2 regions of the Faecalibacterium taiwanense genome follow, and region 1 is predicted to be linked to the other one. Evidence: predicted binding sites of a transcription regulator. Region 1 holds the regulator's gene; the other holds the start of a gene.
The links. The regulator HrcA, encoded in region 1, represses chaperone genes, less so after heat shock. The targets are predictions, from matches to a motif close to TGTTAGCACTCNNNNNNNNNGAGTGCTAACA.
Positions count from the first base shown of each region.

Region 2: htpG (molecular chaperone HtpG) is a predicted target of HrcA. The motif match lies at 3,543-3,573, and genes of this name have one in related genera.

Region 1 covers NZ_CP155552.1:353,140-360,752, forward strand. The annotation lists gene PXT33_RS01615 (aminoacetone oxidase family FAD-binding enzyme) at 1-907, opposite strand, end outside; gene PXT33_RS01620 (stage V sporulation T C-terminal domain-containing protein) at 1,135-1,677, shown strand; gene hrcA (heat-inducible transcriptional repressor HrcA) at 1,865-2,938, shown strand; gene PXT33_RS01630 (nucleotide exchange factor GrpE) at 2,935-3,564, shown strand; gene dnaK (molecular chaperone DnaK) at 3,666-5,495, shown strand; gene dnaJ (molecular chaperone DnaJ) at 5,654-6,832, shown strand; gene PXT33_RS01645 (hypothetical protein) at 6,921-7,250, opposite strand; gene PXT33_RS01650 (hypothetical protein) at 7,565-7,613, opposite strand, start outside.
Region 2 covers NZ_CP155552.1:1,897,581-1,905,193, forward strand. The annotation lists gene PXT33_RS09440 (alpha/beta hydrolase) at 1-750, opposite strand, end outside; partial or broken gene PXT33_RS09445 (GNAT family N-acetyltransferase) at 956-1,455, shown strand; gene PXT33_RS09450 (HD domain-containing protein) at 1,536-2,066, opposite strand; gene PXT33_RS09455 (hypothetical protein) at 2,102-2,542, opposite strand; gene PXT33_RS09460 (alpha/beta hydrolase) at 2,657-3,436, opposite strand; gene htpG (molecular chaperone HtpG) at 3,639-5,567, shown strand; gene PXT33_RS09470 (hypothetical protein) at 5,726-6,088, shown strand; gene PXT33_RS09475 (5-bromo-4-chloroindolyl phosphate hydrolysis family protein) at 6,067-6,828, shown strand; gene PXT33_RS09480 (galactokinase family protein) at 7,164-7,613, shown strand, end outside.

The DNA.
Region 1 (7,613 bases):
GGTTCAGCAGGCCCAGCCAGAAGTCAGCGGCGCTGCCCCCTGCCGTCTGGGCGGCGTGGGCCGCAAACAGGCTGGCAAGTGCGGTTTCGTCCACTGCCGGGAAGAGGTCCAGCTCCACAGCAGGAGCCTTGGGGCCGCGGCCCGGGGCCAGCAGGCCGGACAGCTGCATGATGCAGATGCCGGAAAGGCCGTAATCGGTGAACTGTACCTCGCCGTTCTCGCAGGCAAGCACATGGGTACCGTCCAGCAGGGATGCTGCTGCCTTGGCACGGATGCCAGCCAGCGCTTTGCGGGGCTTTGCGCACTGCAGGGCGGTCAGGCAGGGGTACAGCGGCTCCACCCTGCCGCCGCACTGGGCGGCGAACCGGGTGCCAAAGCCGTCGGTGCCGAACTGCGGCCCTGCCTCGCCGCCCATGGCGCAGATGACGGCATCGGCGCGCAGCGTTTCGGCAGAGCCCTCTGCCGTCTCGAACTGCACGGCGTAGCCGCTGCGGCTCTGGCTCAGGGTGCGCACGGTGCAGCCGGTGCGCAGCTGCACATGGTGCTGCGCAAGGTGATGCTCCAGCAGGGCCAGCACGTCCGCCGCCTGATTGGAGTACGGATACACCCGGCCCGCCTCGTCGGTGCGGGTGTAAAGCCCCAGCGCATGGAACCAGCGCAGCGGGTCGGCGGTATTTACGGCATCCAGCAGCGGACGAAGTGCTGCCGGGTCGGCAGTGAAATACAGCTCCGGTGCAATGCCGGTGTTATCCAGATTGCAGCGGCCATTGCCGGTGGCAAGCAGCTTTTTGCCCGGCTTCGGGTTGCGCTCCAGCACAATGACCTGTGCAGCGGGGGCACTTTGTGCCGCCGCCAGCGCGGCTGTAAGACCGGCGGCACCGCCGCCCAGAATGAGGATGTTCGGCATCCGGACACCTGCCTTTCTCAGTAGAATTTTAGGATCTGTCTTCATAAGCGGGGTGCTGTGCTTATGAAAACGGCTTTTTGTATCATTGTAGCAGAACCCTGCCGGAAACGCAACGAAGAGGCAGCTTTCCGTGCAGGTCTTTTTGCGCGGGGGCAGCAGGTATAAATGGCCCGGCCTGACAGATACTAGTGCTGCAGGCATTTTTAAGGAAACGGAGGAGCAAAAACATGAAAGCAACAGGAATCGTGCGCCGCATCGACGAGCTGGGCCGGGTGGTGATCCCCAAGGAGATCCGCCGCACCCAGCGCATCCGCCGCGGCGACCCGCTGGAGATCTTCACCACAGGCGACGGCGAGGTGATCTTTAAAAAGTATTCGCCCATTGGCGAGATGAACGCAGTGGCGGCCCAGTATACCGAGGTGCTCAGCAAAAGCTTTGCGCTGACCGCACTGGTGGCCGACCGTGACCGCATCCTTACGGTGAGCGGCTCCGGCCGGCGGGAGCTGGCCGACCGCAGCATCAGCCAGCCGCTGGAAAAGCTGATGGATGGCCGCAGGTTGTACCAGAGCGAGGGCATTGCCGAAAAGTGCATCCTGCCCTGCGAAGGCTCGCCCCGAGCAGTGCTGTGTGCCGCACCCATCATTGCGGCAGGCGATGTGACCGGCGTGGTGGCCCTGCTGACCGAAGACCGCACGGCCACGCCGGATGCCGCCCAGCTCAAGGCCGTGAATGTGGCAGCGGCATTTCTGGCAAGGCAGATGGAAGAGTAAAGAACATGCCGGAGCGCTTTCCTTATAATAAGGAGGGCGCTTTCTTCGTTTATGACAGAATTATGAATCTTTTAAAACATTTTTCCAAGGGGCTTGACAGCACCGGAAAATTGGCTATAATGGTCTTAGCACTCAGGAACAAGGAGTGCTAAACAAACAAAGCGAACGCAAAAAGGAGGCAGGCGCTATGACGATGGATGCACGCAAGCAGCGAGTCTTGCAGGCGATCGTGGCGCTGTATGGTCTCGAAGGCGAGCCCGTTGGCAGCAGCGTGCTGGCAAACTACTTTGACATGGCAGTTTCCAGCGCAACGCTTCGCAATGAGATGGCGGCGCTGACAAAGCTGGGTCTGCTGGAGCAGCCCCACACCAGCGCGGGCCGTGTGCCCAGTGCCAAGGGCTACCGTTACTACCTTGATAATCTGCTGACCGACGATCAGCCGCTGGATCGTGTGAGCCGCGCCCGTGTGGATGCGGTGTTCGCAAGCCTTGACCACGAGCCGGAAAAGCTGGCCGCAGGTGCCGCCAAGGCGCTGGCCGCCATCAGCGGCTGCACCGCCGCCATCAGCACCCCGTGTGCCGAGGATCTGTGCATCGCCCACTATGAAGTGGTTCAGGTGGGCCGCAGCGCAGCGGCTGTGCTGGCCGTTACCACGGCCGGTTACGTTCGTACCCGTGTGGCACGGGTGCGCACCGGTCTTTCCCGCGAGAATGCGGCAGCACTTGCCGCACTGCTCAACCGCAACCTTACCTTTGTAGCGCCGGTGGATCTTTCCACCCGGCTGCTGGCAGAGCTGTGCAGCCAGATCGACCCGGAGCTGGTGCCTGTCATCAGCGCGGCGGCTGCCATCCTGCAGGATTCCGTCAAGCCCCACGTATTTCTGGGCGGCGAGCAGTACCTGCTGGACTGGCCCCAGCTGGACGGCAAGGTGGGCGACATCCTCACACTGCTGAACGACGAGGAGCAGGCCGCTGGCCTGATCGCACCTCCGGCAGAACGCAGTGAGAGCGTGCTGCTGGGCGAGGATCTGGAACCGCAGATCCCGGGCCTGTGCATCGTGAGCGACCGGTATCTGGTGGGCGGAGGCCTGTGGGGCTCCATTGCATTGATCGGCCCCACCCGGATGCCCTTCCAGAAGCTGATGCCGCTGCTGCATTACTTTGCAGACCAGCTGGGCGAGGGCATGAGCGGCAAACGAAAAGACACCCCACAGGCTGCCGTACCCCGGCGGACTGTGATCTATAAGGAGGATCTGGAATGAGCGAAGAAGCAAAAAAGACGGCTCCGGCTCAAGAAGCGGAGCAGCCCGAAACGGCTCCCGAGGAAAAGGCCCAGCAGGCAGCACCCGAACAGGAACCTGCTGCTGAAGCTGCCGACCCGAAGGATGACAAGAAGAAGGATGGCGGCTGGTTCAACAAGAAGGCCCGTGAGCTGGAAGCCGTAAAGGCAAAGCTGGACGCGGCCGAAGCCAACGCTGCACAGGCCAAAGACCAGCTGCTGCGCATGGCAGCGGAGTACGAGAACTACCGCAAGCGCTCCACTCGCGAAGCCGACCAGAAGTTCAACGATGGCATTTCCTTTGCGGTGAACCAGATCATTCCCATTCTGGATACGCTGGAGATGGCAGCAAATGCCCCCACCACCGACGAGAACTACAAAAAGGGCGTGACCATGACGCTGGACAAGGCCGCCAAGGCGCTGGATGCCCTCCATGTGGAGGAGATCGAGGCGCTGGGCAAGCCCTTTGACCCCAACTTCATGAACGCAGTGCAGCAGATCCCCGCCCCGGACGGACAGGAGAGCGGCACCGTCATCACGGTCTACCAGAAGGGCTACAAGCTGGGCGATAAGATCGTCCGCCATGCGACCGTTGTAGTGGCCGAATAACAAAGCAGAAACCCGAAAGGGTTTTGAATATAACATCCGCTTAGCAACATTTGAGCATCACATAAACAATAAGAGTTGTTCTTTCGAGAGGAGTTTTCATTATGAGTAAGATCATTGGTATCGATCTTGGTACTACCAACAGCTGCGTGGCTGTCATGGAGGGCGGCGAGCCCGTTGTTATCGCAAACTCTGAGGGTGCACGCACCACCCCGTCTGTGGTCGGCTTTACCAAGACCGGCGATCGTCTGGTGGGTCAGGTCGCAAAGCGTCAGGCCATCACCAACCCCGAGAACACCGTCGCTTCCATCAAGCGCTTCATGGGCACCGACCACAAGGTGACCCTGAATGGCAAGGAGTACACTCCCCAGCAGGTCAGCGCTATGATCCTGCAGAAGCTGAAGGCTGATGCCGAGGCTTATCTGGGCGAGCCTGTTACCGAGGCTGTCATTACCGTTCCTGCATACTTCAACGACAGCCAGCGTCAGGCTACCAAGGACGCAGGCACCATTGCAGGCCTGAACGTCAAGCGTATCATCAACGAGCCTACTGCCGCTTCTCTGGCATATGGCATCGATAAGGAAGAAGACCAGAAGATCATGGTCTACGATCTGGGCGGCGGCACCTTCGATGTGTCCATCATCGAGATGGGCGACGGCGTTACCGAAGTTCTGGCCACCAACGGTGATACCCATCTGGGCGGCGATGACTTCGATGAGCGCATCATCAACTGGATGGCAGATGCCTTCCAGACCGAGAACGGCATCGACCTGCGTAAGGACAAGATGGCCGCGCAGCGTTTGAAGGAAGCTGCTGAGAAGGCAAAGATCGAGCTGTCCAGCGCAATGAGCAGCCAGATCAACCTGCCCTTCATCACTGCCGATGCTACCGGCCCCAAGCACTTGGATATGACCCTGACCCGCGCAAAGTTCAACGAGCTGACCGCGGATCTGGTCGATCGCACCATGGGCCCCGTCCGCAAGGCTCTGCAGGATGCAGGCCTGCGTCCCTCTGACCTGAAGAAGGTCCTGATGGTCGGTGGTTCCACCCGTATCCCCGCTGTCTACGATGCAGTCAAGAAGGAACTGAACTGCGAGCCCTTCAAGGGCATCAATCCCGATGAGTGCGTGGCTGTGGGCGCTGCTATTCAGGGCGGCGTGCTGCAGGGCGATGTCAAGGGTCTGCTGCTGCTGGATGTCACCCCGCTGAGCTTGGGCATTGAAACTCTGGGCGGCGTGTGCACCAAGATCATCGACCGCAATACCACCATCCCCACCCACAAGAGTCAGGTGTTCTCCACCGCTGCAGACAACCAGCCCTCTGTTGAGGTCAACGTTCTGCAGGGCGAGCGTGAGTTCGCACGCGACAACAAGAGCCTGGGTGTCTTCCATCTGGACGGCATCGCTCCGGCTCCCCGTGGTGTGCCTCAGATCGAAGTTACCTTCGATATCGATGCAAACGGCATCGTGAAGGTCAGCGCAAAAGATCTGGGTACCGGCAAGGAGCAGAACATCACCATTACCGCTTCCACCAACATGTCCAAGGAGGACATCGACAAGGCTGTGAAGGAAGCTGAGCAGTTTGCTGCCGACGATAAGAAGAAGCGTGAAGAGGTCGATATCCGCAACGGTGCCGACCAGATGGTGTTCCAGACCGAGAAGATGCTGAAGGAAAACGGCGACAAGCTGCCCGCCGACGTGAAGAGCGAGGCCGAGAGCAAGCTGGCCGATCTGAAGACCGCTGTTCAGTCCGGCAACGTGGACGACATCAAGGCAAAGCAGGAAGCCCTGAGCCAGGTGTTCGAGAAGATGTATCAGGCAGCCGCTGCCGCACAGCAGGCCGCCGGTGCACAGCCCGGCCCCGACGCAGGTGCAAACAACCAGCAGAAGCCGGGTGATGACGGCGTTGTGGATGCCGACTTCAAGGAAGTCTGATAAAAAACACAGCAGTGTGTGCCCGGCCAAACCGGCGGACGCACGCGTGGAATAGCAAAAGCCGCTCCGGTTTTGCCGGAGCGGCTCTTGCTGGTTATAGAGCGAGGAACCAACCGGGGCGTTTCCCGGATCAAACGTTCCCGGAGAGGTGAGTGGATATGGCACAGGAAAAGCGTGATTACTACGAAGTGCTGGGGGTATCCAAGACTGCGACCGATGCCGAGATCAAAAAGGCATACCGCAAGCTTGCAATGAAATACCACCCGGACTATAACCCCGGCGATAAGGACGCCGAGGAAAAGTTCAAGGAAGTAAACGAAGCAAACGAGGTGCTTTCGGACCCGAAGAAGCGCCAGCTGTACGACCAGTACGGCTTTGCAGGTGTTGACCCTGCCTATGCAGCACAGAACGGCGGCGGCCCCGGTGCGGGCGGCTTTGGCGGTTTTGGCGGCGACGGCGTGGATCTGGGCGACATTTTCGGCGATATCTTTGGCGGCGGCTTCGGCGGCTTTGGCGGTTCGTCCCGTCAGGCAAACCCCAACGCACCGCGCAAGGGTCAGGATATCCGCGTGCGCATCACCCTGAGCTTTGACGAGGCCGTGCACGGCTGCAAGAAGAACATCACCATCACCCGCCAGCAGGAGTGCACCGAGTGCCACGGCAGCGGCTGTGCCGCCGGTTCCAGCCCCGAGACCTGCCCGGACTGCGGCGGCCGCGGCTTCGTGATCCGTCAGCAGCGCACCCCCTTTGGTGTGATGCAGACCCAGCAGCCCTGCTCCCGCTGTGGCGGCAAGGGCAAGCTGGTCAAGAATCCCTGCAAGGTCTGCCATGGCAGCGGCAAGGTGGCTGCTAAAAAGACGCTGGAGGTGTCCATTCCCATGGGCATCGACGACGACCAGAGCTTTGCACTGCGCGGCATGGGCGATGCCGGTGCAAACGGCGGTCCTTCCGGTGATGTGATCGTCATGGTCACGGTGCGCCCCAGCGAGGTGTTCCAGCGCGATGGCTACGATGTGTGGGTCACCGTGCCCATCACTTACAGTCAGGCCGTGCTGGGCGACACCGTGCAGGTGCCCTCCATTGACGGCAAGGTGGAGTACACCGTGCCCGAGGGCACCCAGAGCGGCACCACCTTCCGCCTGCGCGGCAAGGGCATCCAGTACCTGAATGGCCGCGGCCGCGGTGATATGTACGTCAAGTGCGAGGTGGAGATCCCCAAGAAGCTGAACAAGACCCAGCGGGAGGCCCTGAAGAAGTTCGAGGGCACCCTGAAAGAAGAAAACTACGAAAAACGCAAGGGCTTCTTCAAAAAGCTGAAGGACATGTTCAACAACTGAGACTGAAAACCGCATGACATAAAAAGCGGCGGCACTTCCCAAACGGGAGGTGCCGCCGCTTTTGCTTTTTCAGAACAGAGACCGGGACTTAGTTGCCGAAGATCAACAGGGCGTTGGGCACAAGGCCGATGATGGTTGCGCAGGAACCAATGAACCAGAAGCTGCAGCCGATGTCATGGATGGTGTTCGTGGGGCTTTTTTCAGCATGGGCAACCAGAGCGTTCATGCCGTTTTCCACCCAGTTGGAGTTGATATTTGCCTTGCGGTAATCGTGGATGGCAGAAACAGCCTTGTACCAGCCGTACAGCGGGAACCATGCCATGGCGGCTTCCACAACACCTACGCCGCCTTCGGTGTAGGTCATTTCTTCGCAGGACAGAACGTTGTAGGAAGCAGGCATCATGATTTTGTTTTCCATAATAACACTCCTTTGAATCAAAGCTATCCAGACAGTGCAAGATCGCACTGTTTAAAACCCAAAAATAAACCGGGATATGCGCTTGGAGATCGTTCTCATAAAGCAGGGCGCGCCGCCGCATGACGCGAGTAGTTGCTTGCAGGAAAAGGAAAGCAGTGCTGTTCTCTGCAGGCAAAAGACCGTTCAGACGGTATACAGTGCTCAGGCAGCCGATTTCTTATTTCTGCTTGATGAAAAGCCCGCGGCCCTCTATGGCGGAAAAGGCCGCGGGTAAAGGGGTCTTTGGTCTCTCCGGACGGATCTTATGAGCAGGGTCAGAGCAGGACGATGGCAGCATTGACCAGAAAACCAACGCCGGTAGCG
Region 2 (7,613 bases), 1.4 Mb from region 1:
AAAGAAATCGTTGATGGGGTAACCCAGCAGCAGCGCTGCAGGCTGTGGGAGGCCAAATGCCTTATAGCCGAACTTTTCGTTGTCTGAGCCGATCAGGCCCACGATGTGTCCGCCGGAAGAAAAGCCCATCAGCGCATAGTTTTCGCGCTGAACGCCAAACTGATCTGCATTTTCGGTCAGGTACTTTACGGCATTGGCAATATCGTACAGTGGCGCATTGTCGGATGCATTCAGGAAAGAGCGGTACCGCAGCACAAAAGCCGCATAGCCCAGCTCGTGCAGCTGGTTGGCAATGGATGCACCCTCGTTCAGCTCTGCGGTGGTGTTGCCGCCGTTGCCGGGCACCACGATGGCGTACTTTGCGTTGGCTGTTTTAGCCGGGAAATAATACAACTGCACCATGCCCAGAGAAGGATTTTCCGCAATTTCTTCCGGGGTATACACCTGCCATGTGATCTGTACGCCCCTGTTGTAGTTTTCGATCACAAGGTTCATGCCTTCGGCGGCATCCTCGGCAGCCGCGTAGCTTACATAGCCCTCAATGGGCGTATCATCGTACTGCGTGCTGCCCTCGATCCATTCGTTGCAGTAGGTGTAGTAGCCGGAGCCTTTGATGCTGGGGTTCTCCCGCAGCTCCTTCATGGTCGTCTTTGTTGTGATGTTCGGCTCGCCGTACTCTGCAGCAAATGCCGAAAGCGATACGCACGCCAGCATTCCCAGCGCGCACACCATCGTTCTGATCCACTTCATTTTGGGACATCCTCCATTCTGCAGCGGCGTATCCTGCCGTGCTTTTCTTTGTTATGATTTATTGTATCACAAACCTTCCGCTTGTCAAAGAAATTTCTGTGCAGTACGGCGCTTGTACCGCACCGCAAATTCTGCTATACTGGAGCCGGATATTTTTGAGAGTTGAGGGTGCGGAAAGCTATGCACTTTCCGTCGGGATCGAAATATGAGCAAAATCGAGATCCGGCCCATGGAGCCGGAAGACTGGAGCGCTGTTTCCAGAATTTATTTGGAGGGCATTGCTACAGAACATGCCACTTTTCAGACCACCTGTCCGCCGTATTCTGCGTGGGATGCTTCCCACGCAAAAGAATGCCGACTGGTACTGCTGGCCGACGGCGTGATCGCCGGGTGGACCCGCGCTGGTGCTACCGCGGCGTTGCCGAGGTGAGTATTTACGTGGGTGAGCAGTTCCGAGGCCATGGCCTTGGCTATCACCTGCTGACCGAGCTGTGCCATCAGGCAGAAAAGGCCGGCTACTGGACACTGCAGTCCACCGTGCTGCAGGACAACGCTGCCAGCCGCGCCCTGCACACAAAATGCGGCTTTCGCTTAGTGGGCCGCCGGGAACGCATTGCCCGCGACTGTCACGGCCGCTGGCTGGACACATTCTTAATGGAATACCGCGCTGCCGCCAATGAACCGGAAGGCTATAAAAAGCTGTAAGATACAAAAAGAACTCCGCGCCCTGTGAGGTGCGGAGTTCTTTTTTGTCCATTGATAAAATGATAAAGGTAAAAACAGGCTTACCACTCTTCGCCGTCGATGTCCACGCTGCCGTCCACCACGGCACCGGCACGGGAACGCTGGAACATGCTTTCCACCACGGCGCAGTACTTATCGGCCAGACAGACGATGACTGCTTCGCGGCAGGTGGGCACATGACGGAAGGTCAGCGGCCACATGTGGCTTGCAATGATGCTCTGTTCCTTTGTGGTAATGCTGAACACCCGCTTTGCATTGACGCAGGCATAGCCCGGATGGGAGAAGCCGTGCATCTCAAACAGGCGGCGCAGGCCGTGAAAGGTACCGGTGGTGTGCCAGTCGTACAGATAAAAATCATGCAGCAGGGCACCCACTGCCAGCGAGGTCTCGTCAGCGTGCAGATGCAGACGGCGGTTGAGCCAGAAGCTCACCAGCGCCACATTCTTGCAATGCTGGTAGGTGGTGACAGAGCCGTGCTGGATGTACTCCCGCATCCGCTGCACATCCGGGTGATGATCGTATTTTTCAACGATGGCATAAAGCTGTTCGCGCTCGATCTCAGAAAGCTGCATGCTGCAAAATTTCCTTTCGCTTTAAGGTGATGTTTTCAGGAGCGGAGCTGGACCGGATTGGAATTGCCGAAGTTCTCTGCACTGGAAGGGTTCTCCCGCTTGAGAGAAAGATCTACCAGATACTGCTTGCCGTCGCCCAGTTCTTCCAGCTGGGCCAGTTTTGCCTTTGCGGCGGCTTCGTCCGGGTACCACTGGATCAGGAAGAAATTTTCTTCCTCTACACCGTAGTACAGCCACTGGCCGTCGGCACGCAGCCAGTCGTCCAGATGATCCACTTCTTCGCCGTCCGGCAGGCCAAGGCCTTCTTCGGCATAAAGGTTTTCCGGTTCCACCTGCAGCATTTCGATCACCTGAATGGAGCTTTGCAGGTATTCGTCCTGCGAAACTGTCTTGTCCGAAAGCTCCCATCCGGTGAGAAAAGCCTGCATCATCAGGTCGCGCACAGAGATGCGCGGCAGGGTCGGGTCCATAACCATAGGTATTTCCTTCTTCCTTTAGTTTGTCCCTGCTGACCAGTATACGTCAAAGGCTTATGCAAGTCAACAGTTTAATTGTGAATTTTTTGTAGGTTCGTTCAAATATATCCAGACTTAACAGACGGAAAAGGCAAAAGTGTCTTTCAGCCATTCCACTGCCAGTTCCACCCAGTGATGCCGGTGGCGGCTGGGCTGGTCCACCTCTGCTGTGCTGATGCTGGTACCGTGCACCCCCTTTTCAAACAGATGCGCCTCGCATGGCACACCCGCCCGGTGCAGAGCGTTCACCAGCATCAGGGTGTTCTCCACCGGAACGGTGGCATCCTCCATGGTGGTCCATACGAACACCGGCGGCGTCTGCGGCGTGATCTTATCCTCCAGCCCGAACACCTGCTGTGCCGCCGGGTCGGCGCTGCCCGCCAGCTGCACAAAGCTGCCGCGGTGGGCATACTGCCCTGCCGTGACCACCGGATAGCCCAGAATGACCGCATTGGGCCGGGGCTGGGCCGCTTCGCCGGGAATGTCCAGCACAGCACCGGAAAGGGCCAGGTGGCCGCCCGCTGAAAAGCCGCACACGGCAATTTTTTCCGGCAGGATATGCCACTGGGCCGCGTGCTGTCGCACAAGGCCGATAGCCTCGGCCAGCTGGCGCAGCGGCATGTAGTCCTTTGCCTTTTCGCAGATGGCGTAGTCCAGCACAGCGGTGTGGTACCCCGCCGCCGCAAACTGCAGCGCCACCGGGTCGCCCTCACGGGCACTCACATGGGTATAGCCGCCGCCGGGCACCACCAGCACCAATGGCCGGTCAATCACATTCGGCATCCGCTCACAGCAATCACGCAGGTAAACGGTCAGTGTCCCACCGCCGGCCAGTTCCAGCTGTTTCAGCTGCATGATATTTCCTCCTTTTACAGCATCCTTTGCGGTTCATTATAGCACAAAACGAACCATTTTTTAAACTTTTTATGAAAGCCCTTGATTTTTGCTTTTTGTCGGTGTATATTAGCACTCGAAAGTTACGAGTGCTAAGTATTCAAAAGCAATATCCTATTCCGAGTGCTTGGTGCCGAATACAGATAAAAAGAGGTTTTGCATTATGGCTAAGAAAGAATTTCAGGCTGAAAGCAAAAAGCTGATGGATATGATGATCAACTCCATCTACACCAATAAGGAAATTTTCCTGCGCGAGCTGATCTCCAACGCATCGGATGCCATCGATAAGCTCTATTATAAGAGCCTGACCGATCCTTCTGTGGGCATGAACAAGGGCGATTTTCGCATCCTCATCACCCGCGATCAGGAGAACCGCATCCTGACCATTGAGGATAACGGCATCGGCATGACCAAAGAGGAACTTGAGCAGAATCTGGGCACCATTGCTCACTCCGGTTCTCTGGATTTCAAGAAGGACAACAAGGACGAGAACATCGATATCATCGGCCAGTTTGGTGTCGGCTTCTACTCTTCCTTCATGGTAGCCGATAAAGTCACCGTCATTTCCAAGGCTTATGGCTCGGATGAAGCATGGCAGTGGGAGTCCTCCGGTGTGGACGGCTACGAAATGACCCCCGCCCAGAAGGACACCGCAGGCACCCAGATCATCCTGCACATCAAGCCGGATACTGAGACGGACCACTATGACAACTTCCTCGATGAGTACGGCATCGTGGCCATCGTGAAGAAATACAGCGACTACGTGCGCTATCCCATCCAGATGGAGCGCCAGCACGAGCGCCAGAAGCCGGAACCCGATCCCAAGCCGGAGGATTATAAGCCCGAATGGGAGACTTACACCGAGCTGGAAACTCTGAACAGCATGGTGCCCATCTGGAAAAAGCAGAAGAGCGAAGTGACCGACGAGGAGTACGCGAACTTCTATAAGGAAAAGTTTGGCGATTATACCGACCCCGCCCGCGTCATCGTCAGCCGCACCGAGGGCACTGCAAATTATAATGCCCTGCTGTTCGTGCCCAGCCACCGTCCCTACGACTTCTACACCAAGGATTATGAAAAGGGTCTGGCCCTGTACGCATCCGGCGTGCTCATTATGGAGAAGTGCGCCGACCTGTTGCCCGATTACTTCAGCTTCGTCAAAGGCATTGTGGACAGTCAGGATCTGAGCCTGAACATCAGCCGCGAGATGCTGCAGAAGGACAACCAGCTCAAGCTGATCCACAACGCTCTGGAAAAAAAGATCAAGAACGAGCTGCACGCCATGCTGGCCAATGACCGCGAGAAGTACGAGGAATTCTGGAAAGAGTTCGGCCGTCAGATCAAGTTCGGTGCTTACTCCGACTACGGCATGCACGCCGAGCTGCTGCGCGACCTGCTGCTGTTCTGGTCTGCCAAGGAGCAGAAGATGGTCACTCTGCAGGAGTATGTGGACAAGATGCCCGCTGAGCAGAAGTATATCTACTTTGCTGCCGGTGATTCTACCGACCGTCTGGCAAAGCTGCCCGCCGCTGAGCTGGTCATGGATAAGGGCTATGACGTCCTGCTGCTGACCGAGGATGTGGATGAGTTCTGCCTGCAGATCCTGCGCACCTATCCCCGCAAGGATGCCGAGGGCAAGGACGGCACCGTGGAGTTCAAGAATGTCAACAGCGGTGATCTGGGCCTTGAGACCGAGGAAGAGAAGAAGGCCGCCGAGGACGCTACCGCTGAGAACAAGAACCTGTTCGATGCCATGAAGGACGCTCTGGACGGCAAGGTGAAAGAGGTCAAGGTCTCTACCCGCCTGAAGGATCACCCTGTGTGCCTGAGTGCTGACGGCCCGCTGTCCATTGAGATGGAAAAAGTGCTGTCCAAGCAGCCCGGCAGCGAAGGCGTAAAGAGCGATAAGGTTCTGGAACTGAATGTCAACCACCCCGTGTTCGCCGTGCTCAAGGCCGCACAGGAGGCCGGTGACACCGACAAGCTCAAGAAGTACAGTGCTCTGCTGTACGCACAGGCTCAGCTGATCGAAGGCCTGCCGGTGGATGATCCCGCCGCCTACGCCGAGGCCGTCTGCAGTCTGATGAAGTAACTTTTTCCGGTAGGCAGCAGACTTACTCCCCTGCCGCTTCCACGCACATCAATATTTCCCCCTTAACAAAAAGGCCGTGCTCCGCTATAATAGAGTGGAACGCGGTCTTTTTCTGTTCTTTTGCCGGACAGTCAGGATAAATTGAGAGGTTTTTGCTCATGCAGCCCAAAAAACATTATTTTGCCCACATTCCCACCATTGCCATCTTTATTGTGTTTGCCATGTCGGCACCGCTGGGCGTGCTGCTGTTCATCTTAAAAAGCATCGATAAAAACGCCGAAAAAGAGGAAAAGGCCGCTGCGCAGGCGCAGGCAGACTATCGTTCCGACCTCGGCCCCGCATCTGCGCAGACGGCCCCCGGCAGGAAAACGAGCCAGCCTACGGCCACGATGTTCCCACCAAAGAGCAGAAGGACGCTAAGGAGCGTCATAAGCTCCTTACCACCCTGTGCACCATCGGCGGTGCTGTCTTTCTGTTCGCGGGCTTCAGCACCCTGTTCATGGATGGTGCTGCCAGCATGATGGAAGCCTTTACCGCCATTGCCCAGATGCTGGGCGGCGGCGCTGCTCTGCTAACCGGCCTGCACATGGATCGTACCCGCAAGCTGGAACGCCTGTTGGACAAGATCGCAGGCGACCGCGACAATATTCCGCTGGACGAGCTGTTTGCTGCCGCGGGCATCGATGCCGCAAAGGGCCGCACCGTGGTGGAAAGTGCTATTTCCCACGGTTACTTCGGTGCAGATGCTTACATTGATAACCGCACCAATACTCTGGTAGTGCGCGGCGCGGCTCCCCAGCCGCCCCGGAAACCGAAGCCTGCGCCCGCCCCAGAACCTGCACCAGCGGACCAATATACCGCAATTCTGCAGCAGCTGCGGCAGGTCAACGATGCCATCCCGGACCCCGTGATGACCATCAAGATCAGCCGTCTGGAAGCGGTCAGTGCCCGCATCTTTGAGCTGGCAAAGCAGGACCCCGGCAAAAAGGCTCAGCTGCAGAAATTCATGGACTACTATCTGCCCACCGCCCTCAAGCTGCTGAACACCTACGCCAGCCTTCCTGCGCAGGATGTGCAGGGGGAAAACATCGCCGATGCCAAAAAGAACATCGAGCGCAGCATGGACCTGCTGGTGACCGCCTTTGAAAATCAGCTGGACAAGCTGTTCCAGTCCGACGCACTGGACGTTTCGGCAGATGTGGCCGCACTGGAAGGGATGCTGAACATGGACGGCCTGACCGGAAACGAGTTTACAAAATAATATTTTGGGAAACAGGGAAAAGGCCCATGAGCTTTTTCCCTGTTTTTTCAAAGCGCAAATCTCCATGTTGTGCAGGCCTCGTCCGTCCCACGCAAAGCCGTGGATTTGCAGGCATTTTTGCCAATGGTTTTTCCGTTTTATATCTAATTTTATTTCAACCGTCAAATTCCACTCTGTGCGCCAATTTCAGTCTTTTTGCAACTTTTCATCCAAATGCAACAATAACACATGGTTTTTTCTGTCCGGATTTTATATGATAAGGACAGAAGTGTGCAGAGCATCCTGTATGCGGCCCTGCACTGCAGTTCCAACCCGCTCAAAAGGAGGATTATCCTATGATGAAATCTGTTTCCGCATGGAAGCAGGAGCTTTCCAGCGGCGCTCACGCTGCCCGGCTGGCAGCACTTTACTGCTGTGCGCCCGACGAAACTCCTGCACAGGCTGCCCGCTACGAAGCTGTTCTGAATGGTCTGGATGCCACCTTTGGCCCCCATGCTGAAGCTGGTCTTTACAGTGCCCCCGGCCGCACCGAGATCGGCGGCAACCACACCGACCACCAGCATGGCCGCGTGCTGGCCGGCAGCGTGAATATTGATATGATCGCTGCCGCCGCGCCCAACACCCTGAACCAGCTGCGCGTGCAGAGCGAAGGCTACGACCTGTGTGTGATCGGCCTTGATGACCTTGCTGCCCGCAAGGAAGAGGAAAACACTACCCTCTCTCTGCTGCGCGGCGAATGCGAAGCCTTCCGTCAGCGCGGCGCAAAGCTGGCCGGTCTGGATGTG